DNA from 3 places in the Streptomyces sp. NPDC054841 genome. Region 2 is predicted to be linked to each of the others. Evidence: riboswitches for the same ligand, from Rfam matches in the RefSeq annotation. Region 2 holds a riboswitch; each other region holds the start of a gene.
The links. Region 2 has a riboswitch for cyclic di-AMP ahead of ACWGI8_RS03820 (NlpC/P60 family protein). Riboswitches for the same ligand answer to the same signal wherever they lie in the genome.
Positions count from the first base shown of each region.

Region 1: another riboswitch for cyclic di-AMP. It lies ahead of tgmA (putative ATP-grasp-modified RiPP); the one in region 2 lies ahead of ACWGI8_RS03820 (NlpC/P60 family protein).
Region 3: another riboswitch for cyclic di-AMP. It lies ahead of ACWGI8_RS24565 (C40 family peptidase); the one in region 2 lies ahead of ACWGI8_RS03820 (NlpC/P60 family protein).

Region 1 is NZ_JBSGZO010000216.1:6,070-10,657, reverse strand. It holds gene ACWGI8_RS25730 (CBM96 family carbohydrate-binding protein) at 1-609, shown strand, start outside; gene tgmB (ATP-grasp ribosomal peptide maturase) at 761-1,693, opposite strand; gene tgmA (putative ATP-grasp-modified RiPP) at 1,702-1,893, opposite strand; cyclic di-AMP (ydaO/yuaA leader) riboswitch at 2,380-2,535, opposite strand; gene bfr (bacterioferritin) at 3,035-3,514, shown strand; gene ACWGI8_RS25710 (ZIP family metal transporter) at 3,525-4,355, opposite strand; gene ACWGI8_RS25705 (hypothetical protein) at 4,520-4,588, opposite strand, start outside.
Region 2 is NZ_JBSGZO010000014.1:22,996-27,583, forward strand. It holds gene ACWGI8_RS03810 (NlpC/P60 family protein) at 1-820, opposite strand, end outside; gene ACWGI8_RS03815 (hypothetical protein) at 1,074-1,427, shown strand; gene ACWGI8_RS03820 (NlpC/P60 family protein) at 1,683-2,858, opposite strand; cyclic di-AMP (ydaO/yuaA leader) riboswitch at 2,857-3,024, opposite strand; gene pcrA (DNA helicase PcrA) at 3,257-4,588, shown strand, end outside.
Region 3 is NZ_JBSGZO010000200.1:355-4,942, forward strand. It holds gene ACWGI8_RS24555 (ATP-dependent Clp protease proteolytic subunit) at 56-691, shown strand; gene ACWGI8_RS24560 (hypothetical protein) at 699-1,007, shown strand; cyclic di-AMP (ydaO/yuaA leader) riboswitch at 1,371-1,522, shown strand; gene ACWGI8_RS24565 (C40 family peptidase) at 1,526-2,002, shown strand; gene ACWGI8_RS24570 (DUF6328 family protein) at 2,091-2,624, shown strand; gene ACWGI8_RS24575 (ATP-binding protein) at 2,730-3,173, opposite strand; gene ACWGI8_RS24580 (helix-turn-helix domain-containing protein) at 3,417-4,274, shown strand; gene ACWGI8_RS24585 (DUF397 domain-containing protein) at 4,290-4,508, shown strand; gene ACWGI8_RS24590 (8-amino-7-oxononanoate synthase) at 4,522-4,588, opposite strand, start outside.

The DNA.
Region 1 (4,588 bases), on a different contig from region 2:
AAGGCCCGCACCCGCCCCTCGCCGGGCAACCACGACTACCACACGTCGGGAGCCACGGGGTACTACAACTACTTCGGCGCCAACGCCGGCCCGTCCGGGCGGGGGTACTACTCCTACGACCTGGGCAACTGGCACGTGGTCTCGCTGAACTCCGAGGTGAGCATGTCCGTCGGCTCGGCGCAGGAGCAGTGGCTGCGTTCCGACCTGGCCGCCAGCAGCAAGCAGTGCACCATCGCCTACTGGCACAAGCCGCGGTTCACCTCGGGCGCCAACCATGCCCCGGACACCTCGACCGGACCTCTCGTCCAGGCGCTGTACGACTACAACGCCGAGGTGATCGCCACGGGCCACAACCACCAGTACGAGCGGTTCGCTCCCATGAACCCGAGCGGTCAGCTCGACAACACCCGCGGCATCCGGCACTTCGTCGCCGGCATGGGCGGTGTCGGGCACTACAGCTTCGGCACCATCCAGCCCAACAGCCAGGCCCGCAACAGTGACACCTTTGGTGTGCTCAAGTTCACCCTGCACGCCAACAGCTACGACTGGCAGTTCGTGCCCGAGGCGGGCAAGACCTACAGCGACAGCGGCACCACCAACTGCCACTGAGTGATCGCCTCTCGCACCCGGCAGGGGCTGTCCGCGGCGAACCCCCGGACAGCCCCGTCGGCTTCGATGCTGCCGGCCGCCTGCGGCTTCGCCGTCCCCGAGCGGCCCGGGCCACGCCTGCGTGCGGCTGAGGACCTCTTCGACGACCAGCTCACACCGCGGTGCTCGAAGCCAGCCAGGATGCGACAGCCTCGGCGATGGGCTGACCGGTCTCCAGTTGTACGAAGCCGAACTGCCCGCCCTGATTGCACTCCAGGAACCACCAGGTGCCGTCATCGTCCTCAGCGAAGTCGAAGGCGCCGTAGGCGAGCTGGGCGAGCGACATGTAGGCGCAGATGGCCTCCGCGATGCGGGTGGGCACCTCGGCCGGGACCCAGACACCGCCGTCGTCGACGAAACGCCAGTCCACCTCGTCGGGGTCGGACGCCCTCCGTGCGGCGAACAGTTCGTCCCCCACACAGGTCAGCCGGATGTCCGCGCGCTTGGGCACACGCTGCTGCAGGAGCGTGGGGCCGGCGGTCACTCCGGTGAAGTCGGCGTCCGGCTCGACGGGGGTGGTGGGTAGTGCCAGCGGCGGGTCGCTGGGATGCGTTCCCGAAACCGGCTTCACGACGAGGTCCGGGTACTGGGCGGCGAACTCGCGTGCAACCTGCGGAAAGCTGGTGATCAGCGTGGGGGGTACCGCGAAGCCGCTGCGGTGGGCGACGCGCAGCTGCCAGGGTTTCCAGCGGGCTTGCGCGGCGGCGACCGGATGGTTCATCCAGCGCACGCCCGTGCAGTTCAGCGTTCCGTACAGGGCCTGTTCGGCCTCGGCGGTGAGCCATGCGGACTGATGGGCGGCGCGCGCTGCCGGACGGCCGGGCCGGCGTACCCATATCGAGCGCAGTCCGCTCATCCCCACCACACGACCCCCGGCCGACAGATGTCCGTCGAAGTCGCCCCGCACGTACTCGGCGGACAGGGCGGCCTGGCCCGGGAGGTCGGCGGGGTCCAGACGTACGACCGGGATGCCCGCATCGTCCAGGGCGGACACCACCATGTCCGCGGTCACGTCCTCGACGCAGGTCAGTACGAGCACGGTCATGGGGGCCGTCAGTCGTCGAAGTGCGTTTGGGAACCGGCGGTGGACGTGGTGGTGCCGTACGCCAGCAGCAGGTCGCGGTCGCTGATGGCCGGGCGCCCATCGGGCAGGACGTTCAGCTGACGCGTGGGGTCATAGGCGTAGGGAATCACGGCGGGCGGGGCCGAGGCCGGGCGGGCGTAGTTCAATGCGAACGGTTTCATCACGTCTCCTCTTGCGTGCCGGACGGGCGGCAGGCTCTGCCGGCTCATCGGGCAGGGGTGCTGAATGGCTTGTGGCATGCGGCCATGTGGTCATGCGTCGTCCCGGTCGGAAGACAGCGGTCGGATCGTCGACAGCGATCAGGCGGGCGGCGCGCAGTCACCGACAGCGATCGGGGGGCGGCGCGCAGCCACCGACAGCGTCCTTTCCGGCCGCGACGACAGCCGCAGATATCCGGGCTCGCCGAGTGGGCGGCGAGTACGTTCTCGCCGAGCACGCCGCCGGGGGGAGGTACTGCCGGCCACCGGCCGCTGCACTCGTACGGATGACTGGGTCTACGGCTGAGGTCGCACCGCAGCATGGGCGGTGCCGGTTCCGATGACCGGCAGCGCGTGGGTCGACCCGACGGCGGAGGCGCGGCTGACGAGCTGCCGGGTGGTGATCCGGGGGCGTGGGGCGCGATCTCGTCCGACTGCAGATATCAAGGTGGCTCCGTACTCCGAACGCCTACGAGGTGAGCTGTCGGGTTCGGGCTGGAGAGTCGCCCGGCCGTGGTTCTCACGGCTTCACCCCAAGCCGCCCGGGTACGCGATGTCCCGTACGGCGCAAGTGGGTCCCCCGCTCCTGCCAGGCGGTGTGGTGATGTGCTGCCGCGTGCGCCGGGGGCAGGATTCGGCGGTCCGGGCACGCGGTGTTCGACTTATCCGAACGCCGAGCACGTTAGAGGGATCTTGCGTTCGAGCACAAGGTCTGCACAAGTGAACTCGTGTCAACTTGCCTTTTTTACAAGAGAGTTCATGGTAGGTAGGCCCGGTACCCCCGGTAAAGGGGGATGCGTGCACCTCGTATGCGTATCAGCAATCCAGGCTGCTACGACGGGCCCGGATACGCACGCATGGCTGCATGGCTGCAACCGCACCCGCCCGCCCGCGTGTGACGCGCGGGTGACCCGCGGGTGATGACCACCCCCACTCACACAGCGCTCACCTGAGGTGACTCGGCCCGCATGATCACCCCGGCACCCGAGGTGAGCCCGTCTTCCCTGGCAGTGGGACCGGTCCGGTGAAACGATGTCCGTAGACAGCAGCCGCCGGTGCGGCGCGTCGTCGTGCCCGCCCGGCCAGGAGCAGGGAGGCGCGAGCGATGCAGGGTGACCCCGAGGTCCTGGAGTTCCTCAACGAGCAGCTGACCGCCGAGCTGACCGCGATCAATCAGTACTTCCTGCACCACAAGATGCAGGAGAACTTCGGCTGGACCAGGCTTGCCGCCCACACCCGGCGGGAGTCGTTCGAGGAGATGAACCACGCGGAGGTCCTGACCGACCGGATCCTCGTGCTGGACGGCCTGCCGAACTACCAGCGACTTTTCCACGTCCGGGTGGGCCAGACGGTCACGGAGATGTTCCAGGCGGACCGAGAGGTCGAGGTCGAGGCGATCGACCGGCTGAGGCGCGGCATCGACGTCATGCGGGCCAAGGGCGACATAACCTCGGCGAACCTCTTCGAGTCGATTCTTGCCGACGAGGAACACCACATCGACTACCTCGACACCCAGCTCGAGCTGATCGAGAAGCTCGGTGAAGCGCTCTATCTGGCCCAGTTGATCGAGCAGCCGGAGGGCTGAGCCCCGGGGTTCACACTCCGGCGACGGTGACCACGGCGTCGGTGGCGAAGCCCAGCAGCAGGCCCAGCAGAATCATCCAGGCGGTGAGTTCCTTCATGGCGGCCCGGCGAACGACGGCGAGCAGCTCGATGATCACGTAGAGGATGGACCCGGCGGCCAGGCCCATGAAGGCAACGCTGAGGGTTTCGTTGACCACCTGCCGGCCGACCAGGGTGCCCACGAAGGTGGGACCGCCGCCGATCAGGCCGAGCAGCGCGAGGGTCCCCCAAGAGGGCCGCTCCCCCTCGGCGGCCAGCGGGGCGACGATTCCGAAGCCTTCGGTTGCGTTGTGCAGGCCGAAACCGATGACCAGCAGGATTGCCAGCGAGATCTTGCCCTGCGCCGCGGAGTTGCCGATGGCCAGGCCTTCCGCGAAATTGTGCAGGCCGATACCGATGGCGATCATGAAGGCGAGGCCGGCAGCTCGCGAGTGGGCCTTGGCCGTCAGTTCGGTGGTGGCTGCCGCTCCAGGTCCGTCGGACGAAGCCACGGCGGATGCCTTGCGCCGAGAAATCCATAGGTCGTAGTACACGAGGCCGCACAGACCGACAGCGAGACCGGCGATGAGCACCGAGCCACCGATGGCCGCTGCTCCCCAGTGCCGATCACTCAGTGCGGCGTCGGTCGGCTCCCATCCCTCGCTGAGGACGTCCCAGAACAGGAACAGCAGGATGCCGACGGCGACGGCGTTGAGGGCGGCGCTCAGGCGCGGGACGGGCCTGCGCAGGCGGCCGACGGGCAGGCCGAGGAAGATGGTGAACCCGGCAATGGCTCCCAGCAGAGCGATCTGCGATTCAGACATGACGATCCAGGTGGAACTGCACAGGGACTGACCCCGACGCGGGATAGGTAAGCCTTACCTAATTAGCATTACCCTGTCCGGAGCCCGCCGCACCTCGGCCGGCCATTGCTCAGCCGAATGGGGCCTGGACGCGAGAGGCCCCCGGTGGTTGCGGGGGCTGGTTCTCAGGCGAGGACGTTCACGGCTCGGGCGATCACGAGTCCGAGGATGAGCAGGGAGATGAGGGACTGGAC
Region 2 (4,588 bases):
CGCGCCAGGCGGCCTGGGTCAGGCCCGAGCAGTCGTACGCGGAGGGCCCGGTCGCACCCCAGACGTACGGCTTGCCGAGCGCCCCGTACGCGTACGTCACGGCCTGCGCGGCACGCGCGTTGGCCGCCGGGGCGCCGGGGACGGTCCTGGCGGCGTCCCGGTCCGCCCGGCCCGTCGGTGTGCCGTCCTGGCCGTTGTACGCGGCGCGCTGTGCGGCGGTGAGCTGTGCCAGCAGCGTCTCGGCCGCCGCGAGCTTCTTCCGTATCGTCGTGCGATGCCGCGCCAGCTCCGCCTGCCGCTCCTGAAGCTCGGCGAGCCGCTCGCCCGCCTCGGAGCGGACCTGCGCGATCTCCCTCAACTGCCGCCGGACCCCGGCGATCGCCGCGGCCTGCCGCTCCCCGGCGCGCTCCGCCAGCTCCGCGCCCACCAGATAACGGGCCGGGTCGGAACTGAGCACGAGCTGCACGGCGGGGTCGATGCCGCCGGCCCGGTACTGCGCGGTGGCGAGGGAACCCAGTGCGTTGCGGGAGGCGTTGAGCCGGTCCGTACGCCGTGCCGCCTCGTCCCGCAGCTCGTTCGCCGAGGCCTTTGCCGCGTCGGCCTTCACCTTCGCGCCGTTGTACTTCTCGGTCGCCTCCTCGGCCTCTTCGTACAGTTTGTCGGCCTTGGCCTTGACCTCGTCCGGGGTGAGGAGCGGTTCGGCGTGCCCGGCCCCCTCGAAGACGGTGGCGGTTGCGGCGCCGGCGAGCGCGAGGGTGGCGGAGAGGCGGGCGGCGGGGCCGGAGAGCGTGCGCTGCCTGGGTTTGCGGTGCGCTGCCACGAGGGAGCCAGTCCTTCCGTAGGGTCCGCCGGTACGGGTACCGGCGGCGGACCGCACAGGGGAGACGGTCCACCGCCGGCTCTTTCGGCGGGGGCGACCGGCTGCCGTCCGGGTACGGGACGGTGGTGAGAGCCGGCCACCTGGGGGAGGACGCTAAACCTCGGGGTTACGACACGGCGGCGTCCTGACCGGTATTGGTGGGAGATGGACCGGCCGGGGTCACTTTCGGATCGTACGGCTAGGCTCCGGTGCCATGGACGTACTCATCAATGTCTTCGTCGCCCTGCACATCATCGGTATCGCGTCGCTGCTCGGCGGCTTCCTGACCCAGATGAAGGCCATGGGCGAGGGGACGGCGCGCTTCACGCCCGCGATGCTGCACGGTGCGCTGACCATGCTGGTCACGGGCGTGGTGCTGGTGGGGCTGAATCAGGCGGACGACCAGCCGGTGAACAACCTCAAGATCGGCATCAAGCTCGCGGTGCTCGTGGTGATCCTCGCGCTGGTCTACGTCAAGCGGGACGAGGAGAAGGTGGACAAGGGGGCGTTCGCGACGGTGGGCGCGCTGACGCTGGCGAACATCTTCATCGCGACACTCTGGACGTGATGCGGCCCGGGTCCAGGAGGTTCCTGGCGACCCGGGGGATTTTGGGGTCCGCGCCGGTCGGCCGAGCCCGAGCCGCTCATGCCGCAACTCCCCTTGGTCAAAGGCCGGTTGCGGCGTGAGTCGGGCGCCGTGCGACGGATTCCACCGGCGCGGCATCCGCAAGCCCGGCATCCGCAAGCCCGGCTCACGCAAGCCCGGCTCACGCAAGCCCGGCTCACGCAAGCCCGGCTCACGCAAGCCCGCTCGGCGTGGCCTCTAGGCGGGGCGGACGCTCCCGTAGATCGGCATGTAGTAGATCGACTCCTCGCGGACGTTCGCACCCGGCTTCGGGGCGTGGATCATCATGCCGTCGCCGATGTAGATGCCGACGTGGCTGATGTCGTCGTAGAAGAAGACCAGATCACCCGGGAGGAGATCCTTCGTCGCCACCCGCTGTCCGACCTCCACCTGGTCCCAGGTGGTCCGGGGCAGATCGACGCCGGCCGCCTTCCAGGCGGCCTGGGTGAGCCCGGAGCAGTCGTACGAGCTGGGGCCGGTCGCGCCCCAGACGTACGGCTTGCCGATCTGGGCGCGGGCGAAGGAGAGGACCTTCTCGGCCTTGGCCGCGTACGAGTCGGTGCCCGTGCCGGTGCCGGTGCCGGTGCCGGTGCCCGTACCTGTGCCCTGGTTCTGCTCCTGCTCCTGCTGTGCGCGCTCCTGGCGCAGCCGCTCCGCCTCCGCCTCGGCTTCCGCCTCGGCTTCCGCCTTGGCCTGTGCCTCGGCCTTGCGGCGGGCCTCTTCCTCCCGCTTCCGCTCCAGCGCCTCGAGCCGCGCCTTCTCCTCGGCGGTCAGCTGGGACAGCAGCGCCCGCGCCTCGGCGAGCTTCTTCTGGACGGTCTGCTTGCTCTCACGCAGCGTCTGCTGCGAAGCGGTCAGCGACTCCAGGCTCTTGGTGGCCCGCGCGCGCTGCTTCGCCGCCGCGGCCTGCTCGGTCTCGAAGTCGGCGATGGCGCTGCGCTGCTGGTCGGTCAGCCGGTCCATCAACTGTGTCTGGTCGAAGTACGCCTGCGGGCTGTCGGCGAAGAGCAGCGCGGCGGTCGGGGCCACCGCACCCGTGCGGTACTGGGCGGCCGCGTACGAACCGAGGGCCCGGCGGGACTCGTTGAGGGAGTCCGTGCGCTTGGCGACGTCGTCGAGGATCGTGTCCACCGCGCGGCGCTGCTTCGCGGTGGCCTCCTGCGCCCGGTTGTAGTCCTGGGTCGCGGAGCCCGCCTGCCGGTACAGGTCGTCGACCTTCTTCTGGACCTCTTCGATGCTCGGTTTCGGGTCGGCTGTCGCGTTCTGGGTCGAGAGCAGCGTCACGCCCGCCAGGGCGGCCGTCGTGAACCCGACGGCGGATGAATTCGTACGAGTACGGCTGCGCGGCTTGCGATGCGACGCCAAGGCCGGCATCTCCTTCCGTGGACCGCCTACCGGGTTAGCTGTCGGGTTCGGACGGAACGGAAGGCTGTCCTACGGGCCGAGTGGAGTGCGGCCCGATTCACCCCAGTTGTACATATCTGGTGGGTCCCCGGCTCCGAACTCCCCTGCGGAAGGCCGGATTCGGCGCAGGCTGCCCGATTGGCGTAGGTCGCCGTTGGCAGTACGGGCCGCCTGGGCGAGCACGCTAGCCAAACTGTGTTGCTGTTGTGAAGGACGATGTTCGATATGCCCGATACATTTCCGTGACCTTGGCGTGTCGTGGCCGAGACGTGACGGTATGTGATCGGTTCCGGCGTTGCGCTCCGGCTCGGTGAGTGTGGTGAAGGCGGCGGCGGGCTGTCAGTGGGGCGGCCTAGACTCATAGAGCGATGAGCAGCCTCTTTGATGACAGCTTCCTGGCGGACCTCCAGCGCACCTCGGCCCCGGAGGAGCACCCGCCGCCCGAGCCCGACGAGCACGACGAGCACCCGCCCCACGAGGAGGTCCCGCACGACCTCTTCGAGGGCGCTTTCGACGCGCCTCCGGCCCGCGACGCGTACTACCGGGACGGGGCGCCGCGCCCTGCCGTGGACCCGGCCGCGCTGCTCGAGGGGCTGAACGAGCAGCAGCGTGCCGCCGTCGCGCACCAGGGCTCGCCGCTGCTCATCGTCGCCGGCGCCGGCTCGGGCAAGACCCGGGTGCTGACCCACCGGATCGCCCATCTGCTGGCGACCCGCCATGTGCACCCCGGCCAGATACTGGCGATCACGTTCACGAACAAGGCCGCGGGCGAGATGAAGGAGCGCGTGGAGCACCTCGTCGGCCCGCGCGCCAACGCCATGTGGGTCTCCACCTTCCACAGCGCCTGCGTCCGCATCCTGCGCCGCGAGAGCAAGAAGCTCGGCTTCACGTCGTCGTTCTCGATCTACGACGCCGCCGACTCCAAGCGGCTGATGGCCCTGGTCTGCCGCGATCTGGACCTCGACCCGAAGCGCTACCCGCCGAAGTCCTTCAGCGCCAAGATCTCGAACCTGAAGAACGAGCTGATCGACGAGGAGACCTTCGCCGACCAGGCCGCCGACGGTTTCGAGAAGACGCTGGCCGAGGCCTACCGGATGTACCAGGCGCGGCTGCGCGAGGCCAACGCGCTGGACTTCGACGACATCATCATGACCACCGTCCATCTGCTCCAGGCGTTCCCGGACGTCGCCGAGCACTACCGGCGCCGGTTCCGCCATGTCCTCGTCGACGAGTACCAGGACACCAACCACGCCCAGTACACGCTGGTCCGCGAGTTGGTCGGGACGGGGTACGAGGACCTGGAGCCGGCCGAGCTGTGCGTCGTGGGCGACGCCGACCAGTCGATCTACGCCTTCCGCGGTGCCACGATCCGTAACATCCTCCAGTTCGAGGAGGACTACCCGGACGCGACGACGATCCTGCTCGAGCAGAACTACCGCTCGACCCAGACGATTCTCTCCGCGGCCAACGCCGTCATCGAGCGCAACGAGAGCCGCCGCCCCAAGAACCTGTGGACGAACGCGGGCGCGGGCGCGCAGATCACCGGCTATGTCGCCGACACCGAGCACGACGAGGCCCAGTTCGTCGCCGACGAGATCGACCGGCTGACGGACGCGGGCACTGCCAAGGCCGGCGATGTGGCGGTCTTCTACCGGACGAACGCGCAGTCCCGTGTCTTCGAAGAGATCTTCATCCGCGTC
Region 3 (4,588 bases), on a different contig from region 2:
GCAAGCCATGAGATCCGTGAGAGCCACCAGAGCCGCGCACGAGGAGAGGCACGTCATGAACCGTCCTTCCGCCCGCTACGTCCTGCCCGAGTTCACCGAGCGCACCAGCGCCGGGCTCCGCTCCCTGGATCCGTATTCGAAGCTGCTGGACGAGCGGATCATCTTTCTCGGCGCACCCGTCGACGACACCTCGGCCAACGACGTCATCGCCCAGTTCCTGCACCTCGAGTACGCCGCCCCCGACCAGGACATCTCGCTCTACATCAACTCCCCCGGGGGCTCGATCAGCGCCATGTCCGCGATCTACGACACGATGCAGGTGGTGACCTGCGACGTGGCGACGACCTGCCTCGGTCAGGCCGCCTCCACCGCCGCCGTGTTGCTCGCGGCGGGCACGCCCGGCAAACGAATGGCCCTGCCCGGCGCCCGGGTCATCGTCCAGCAGCCCGCCCTGACCGAGCCGCTCCAGGGCCAGCCGACCGATCTGGACATCCAGGCACAGGAGTTGCTCCGGCTGCGCGAGCAGCTCGCCGCCATGCTCGTGCGGCACACCGGTCGGAGCGCCGAGCGCATCGCCGCCGACCTCGAACGCGACACCGTCCTCGACGCGGCAGCGGCCAGGGAGTACGGCCTCGTGGACCACATCATCAAGAACCGCAAGACGTCCGCGATTTCCACCGGCGCGAGGTGAGCCGGCCTTGCTGCCTCCGGAGCTGCCGCCCCTGCCCGCACTGACGCGCGCCGAAAGCGAGTTCATCGACTGCTATCTCGAAGTCGTCGACCAGCTGGGACGGATCAACCCGGCCCACGGCACGCACACCTATGGCGCGCTCCGTGCCGCGCAGGCACTGGCCGCACGGGCCGCGGCGCTCAGGGACTCACTGGCGCTGATGCACGCGCGCGGCGAGAGCGAGCTGCACTCGCCCACACTGACGCGCGCCCTGCGGGTGTTGGACGGGGAGCGGAGGGCCTCCCGAATCACCGTGCCGCCCGAGCCGACGAGTTGACGGCGGGCCACACGGAAGCCCGGAAGGCCGCTCGCGCCATGCCGGAGGCGTACGAGTGGGTGTCGCCCATCCGGACCACTCGCAGCTTCGGCATAAGTATCGGGCGAGTTGCGCACAGCGTTGAGCCATCTGATCGAATGCGGCGTTCCGTTGCTGGTACGGCGCTCGTCACGCGGCCACGCGAACTCGGCCAAACGGCCCTGTCCACTCCAATGGATCAGTGGTGAGGAGCTTCACAAATCGTCGTTTCAACTCGGAAATCCGGCAGAAAGTGCGTCAAGATCCCTGGGACGACAAGCCCCCGCCACCGCGGCGGGGCGGTCCGGGCGGACGCCGAGTCCTGCCGCCGCACCGGATGCCTGGTCGACATGAGGGCTTCGGCAGGAGTGGAGGACCCGAGCAGTACGGGCCGGCCGCATGGCCGGTCCTCGGGGTGAAGCCGCTAGCGCGGCCGGGCGTTCTTCGCCGGTCCGAACCCGACAGGTCATCCTTCACAGGCGGCTGACGAAGGGTTGCGCATGACTGCGCAGACACATGTCCCGTCCCTGTTGTCACGGACGGGTGCCGTCTCGGCTCTCACACTCGCCGCCGTCGGCGGCTCGCTGATCATGCCGGGCGGCGTCTCCGAGGCCCAGGCGGCCTCGGCACACGCGACGAAGGCCCTGAAGGTGGCCGCGTCGAAGAAGGGAGCGCCGTACAGGTACGGGGCCACCGGTCCGTACCGGTTCGACTGTTCAGGGCTCATTCTCTACTCGTACGAGAAGGCCGGTAAACGCCTGCCGCGCACGGCGCAGCAACAGTACAACCGCACCCGGCACATCTCCGCCCACAAGCGGCAACGCGGTGACCTGGTCTTCTTCCATGCCGGCGGGTATGTGTACCACGTCGGTATCTACGCGGGCGGCGGCAGGATCTGGCACTCGCCGAAGACCGGATCCGTCGTGAAACTGAGCAAGATCTGGTCCAAGAACGTGCGGTACGGGCGCGTGCGCTGACCCTGTGGGACCGCGTCACGCGATCGGCTGAATGCGCCGATCGGCTCAGCGGTGGCATGTTCCGCGGGGCGCGGGCTACTCGTCATGCATGCCTGATGACGAAAGCCTCCGCGCCTCGCGGGACGAGACCGAGACGGAGCAGGCCGACCGTAACTTCGTCGAGCTGCTCCAGGAGCTCCGGGTCATCCAGACCGGCGTTCAGATCCTGTTCGCCTTTCTGCTGACGCTGGCCTTCACGGCCCGCTTCCCTTCGCTCAACTCGTTCCAGCGCGGCACGTACGTGACGACGCTGATGCTGGCCGTTGTCGCGGCGGCGCTGTTCACCGCGCCCGCCGCATTGCACCGCGGTCTGTTCCGCAGAGGTGCCAAACGGGAGATCGTCGACATCTCCTCCCGGCTGGCCGGCATCGGCATGGCGGTGCTCGCCCTGGCGCTGACCTCGGCGGTACTGCTGGTCGTCGATGTCGTGCACGGCACGCCCGAGGGAGTGATCGCCGCGGCCGCGACGCTGCTCGTCTGCGCGGGGCTGTGGGGCCTGCTGCCCTGGCTCGTGGGCCTGCACATCACCTCGCAGGAGGACTCGCAGGAAGACCCGTCGTCAGCGCCCGGCGCAGGGCGGTGAGGGCCCGCGCCGGCGGCCTTCTCCACGGTCCGGGCGGTACGCGGCCGGACCGTGGCCACCGGCCGGGTCACCGCCGCGCCGACCGCCCGGCCGGCCGCCACCCGGTCAGCCGGGGTTCTGCACGGGGGCGGCGGCAGCCCAGGGCAGGACGATCCAGATGGTCTTGCCGCCCTCCGGGGTGGGGCTGACGGACAGCCGCCCGCCGCACTCCGCGGTGAGCCAGCGGATGATCACCATGCCCCGGCCGTTGTCCTGCTGGACGGCTGCGGGCAGCCGCTGCGGCCATCGGGGGTGACTGTCGGTGACGCCGATGCGCAGCTGCTCGTCGCGCTCCAGCCGGACGTCGACCGTGAAGGTCGGCGACTGTCCGAAGGTGTGCTGCACGGCGTTGGTGGCGAGTTCGGAGACGATGAGCCGTACGGTGTCGGCCGCTTCGGCCTCCCCCGGCAGTCCCCACTCGGTGAGGATGTCGGAGACGTATCTCCGCGCGGCGGGGACCGAGGCGGGATTGCTCGGCAGAGTGACGGATGCTTCCTGGTGATCTGCCATGGCGGGCTGTCCCTTTCCCACCGGGGCCGGATTGCGGCACGTAGCGGATGATGTGCCGGAACAGCCTCGGATTGTGCTTCGCGCCAGACTGCCACTCCTGCTGTCGCCGGTGGTGCCGTTCCACCAGGATATGCATATATCTGTCGCTCAAAGCGGTGAACTCTGCGACGCGAGACCGTATTTGGGCTCATACTCGGCGCTGCGATTCGCCGGGGTATTCGGCGGCCGAAGGAGGAGACGGGGATGCGGCACGGTCCCGTGGTGCGCCGGCGCAAGCTCGGGGAGGAGTTGCGCGGGCTGCGGCTCGGCGCGGGCCTCACCAGCCGGGAGGCGGCGCGGCTCGTGGGCTGGCACCAGTCGAAGGTGAGCCGGATCGAGACGGGCACGAGCGGGGCGAAGCCGGCGGACGTGGCCCGGCTGCTCGATGCGTACGGGGTCGTCGACCAGCGGCTGCGTGAACTGCTGGGGACGCTGGCCGGTTCGGCGGACGGCGGCGGTACGGGCTGGTGGCACGCCTATCGGGGGGTGATCCCGCCGCAGTACCGGGACTTCATCAGTCTGGAGTCCCAGGCGAGCACGGCCCGGACGTTGGAGACGTCGGTGGTGCCAGGGCTGCTGCAGACCCCCGACTACGCGCGGGCCGTGACCCGTTCCGCGCTCGAAGGGCTGCCGTCGGCCACCGTGGACTCACTGGTGGAGGTCCGGATCGCCCGTCAGCAAGTGCTCCGTGCGGAGCGGCCGCTGGAGTTCAGCGCGGTGCTGGACGAGGCGGTGCTGCGGCGGCAGGTGGGCGGTCCGCGGGTCATGCGCGGACAGTTGAGGAGGGTGCTGGACATGGCCCGGCTCCCCCATGTCCGGCTGCAGGTGCTGCCGTTCTCGACCGGTGGCTATGTGGGACTCACCGGACCTTTCGTTATCTTCTCTTTTCCGAACACTTCTGATCTGGACGTGGTTGTTCTTGACCACTTGACGAGTAGTCTCTATCTGGAGCGGAAAGAAGACCTTGATGCGTACGGCGCCGCGTTCCGCACCATGCAGGCGCATGCGCTCTCGCTCCACGACTCGTTGGATCTCATCACCGGGATCGGTGACGGCGCGTAGGGAAGGCACCCCCCAATGTCTGCTCACGACGCACTCTTACACACCCCGCTGCGCACTCCGTGGCAGCGCAGCAGCCGCAGTGTCGGAATGAACAACTGCGTCGAGACCGCACGCTGCGCCGACGGCGCTCTGGCCGTGCGGGACTCGAAGAACGTCCATCTGCCGGTGCTGCGGTTCTCCCCCGCCGCCTGGACCGGCTTCCTGCGCGGGCTGGGAGAGGACTCGGCCGGCTGACGGACCCACCGGCTCAGACGGCGGGCGCGCTCCCCAGGATGGTGGCGACCGCCGTCTCGACCTGCTGAGGCGTGAGATCG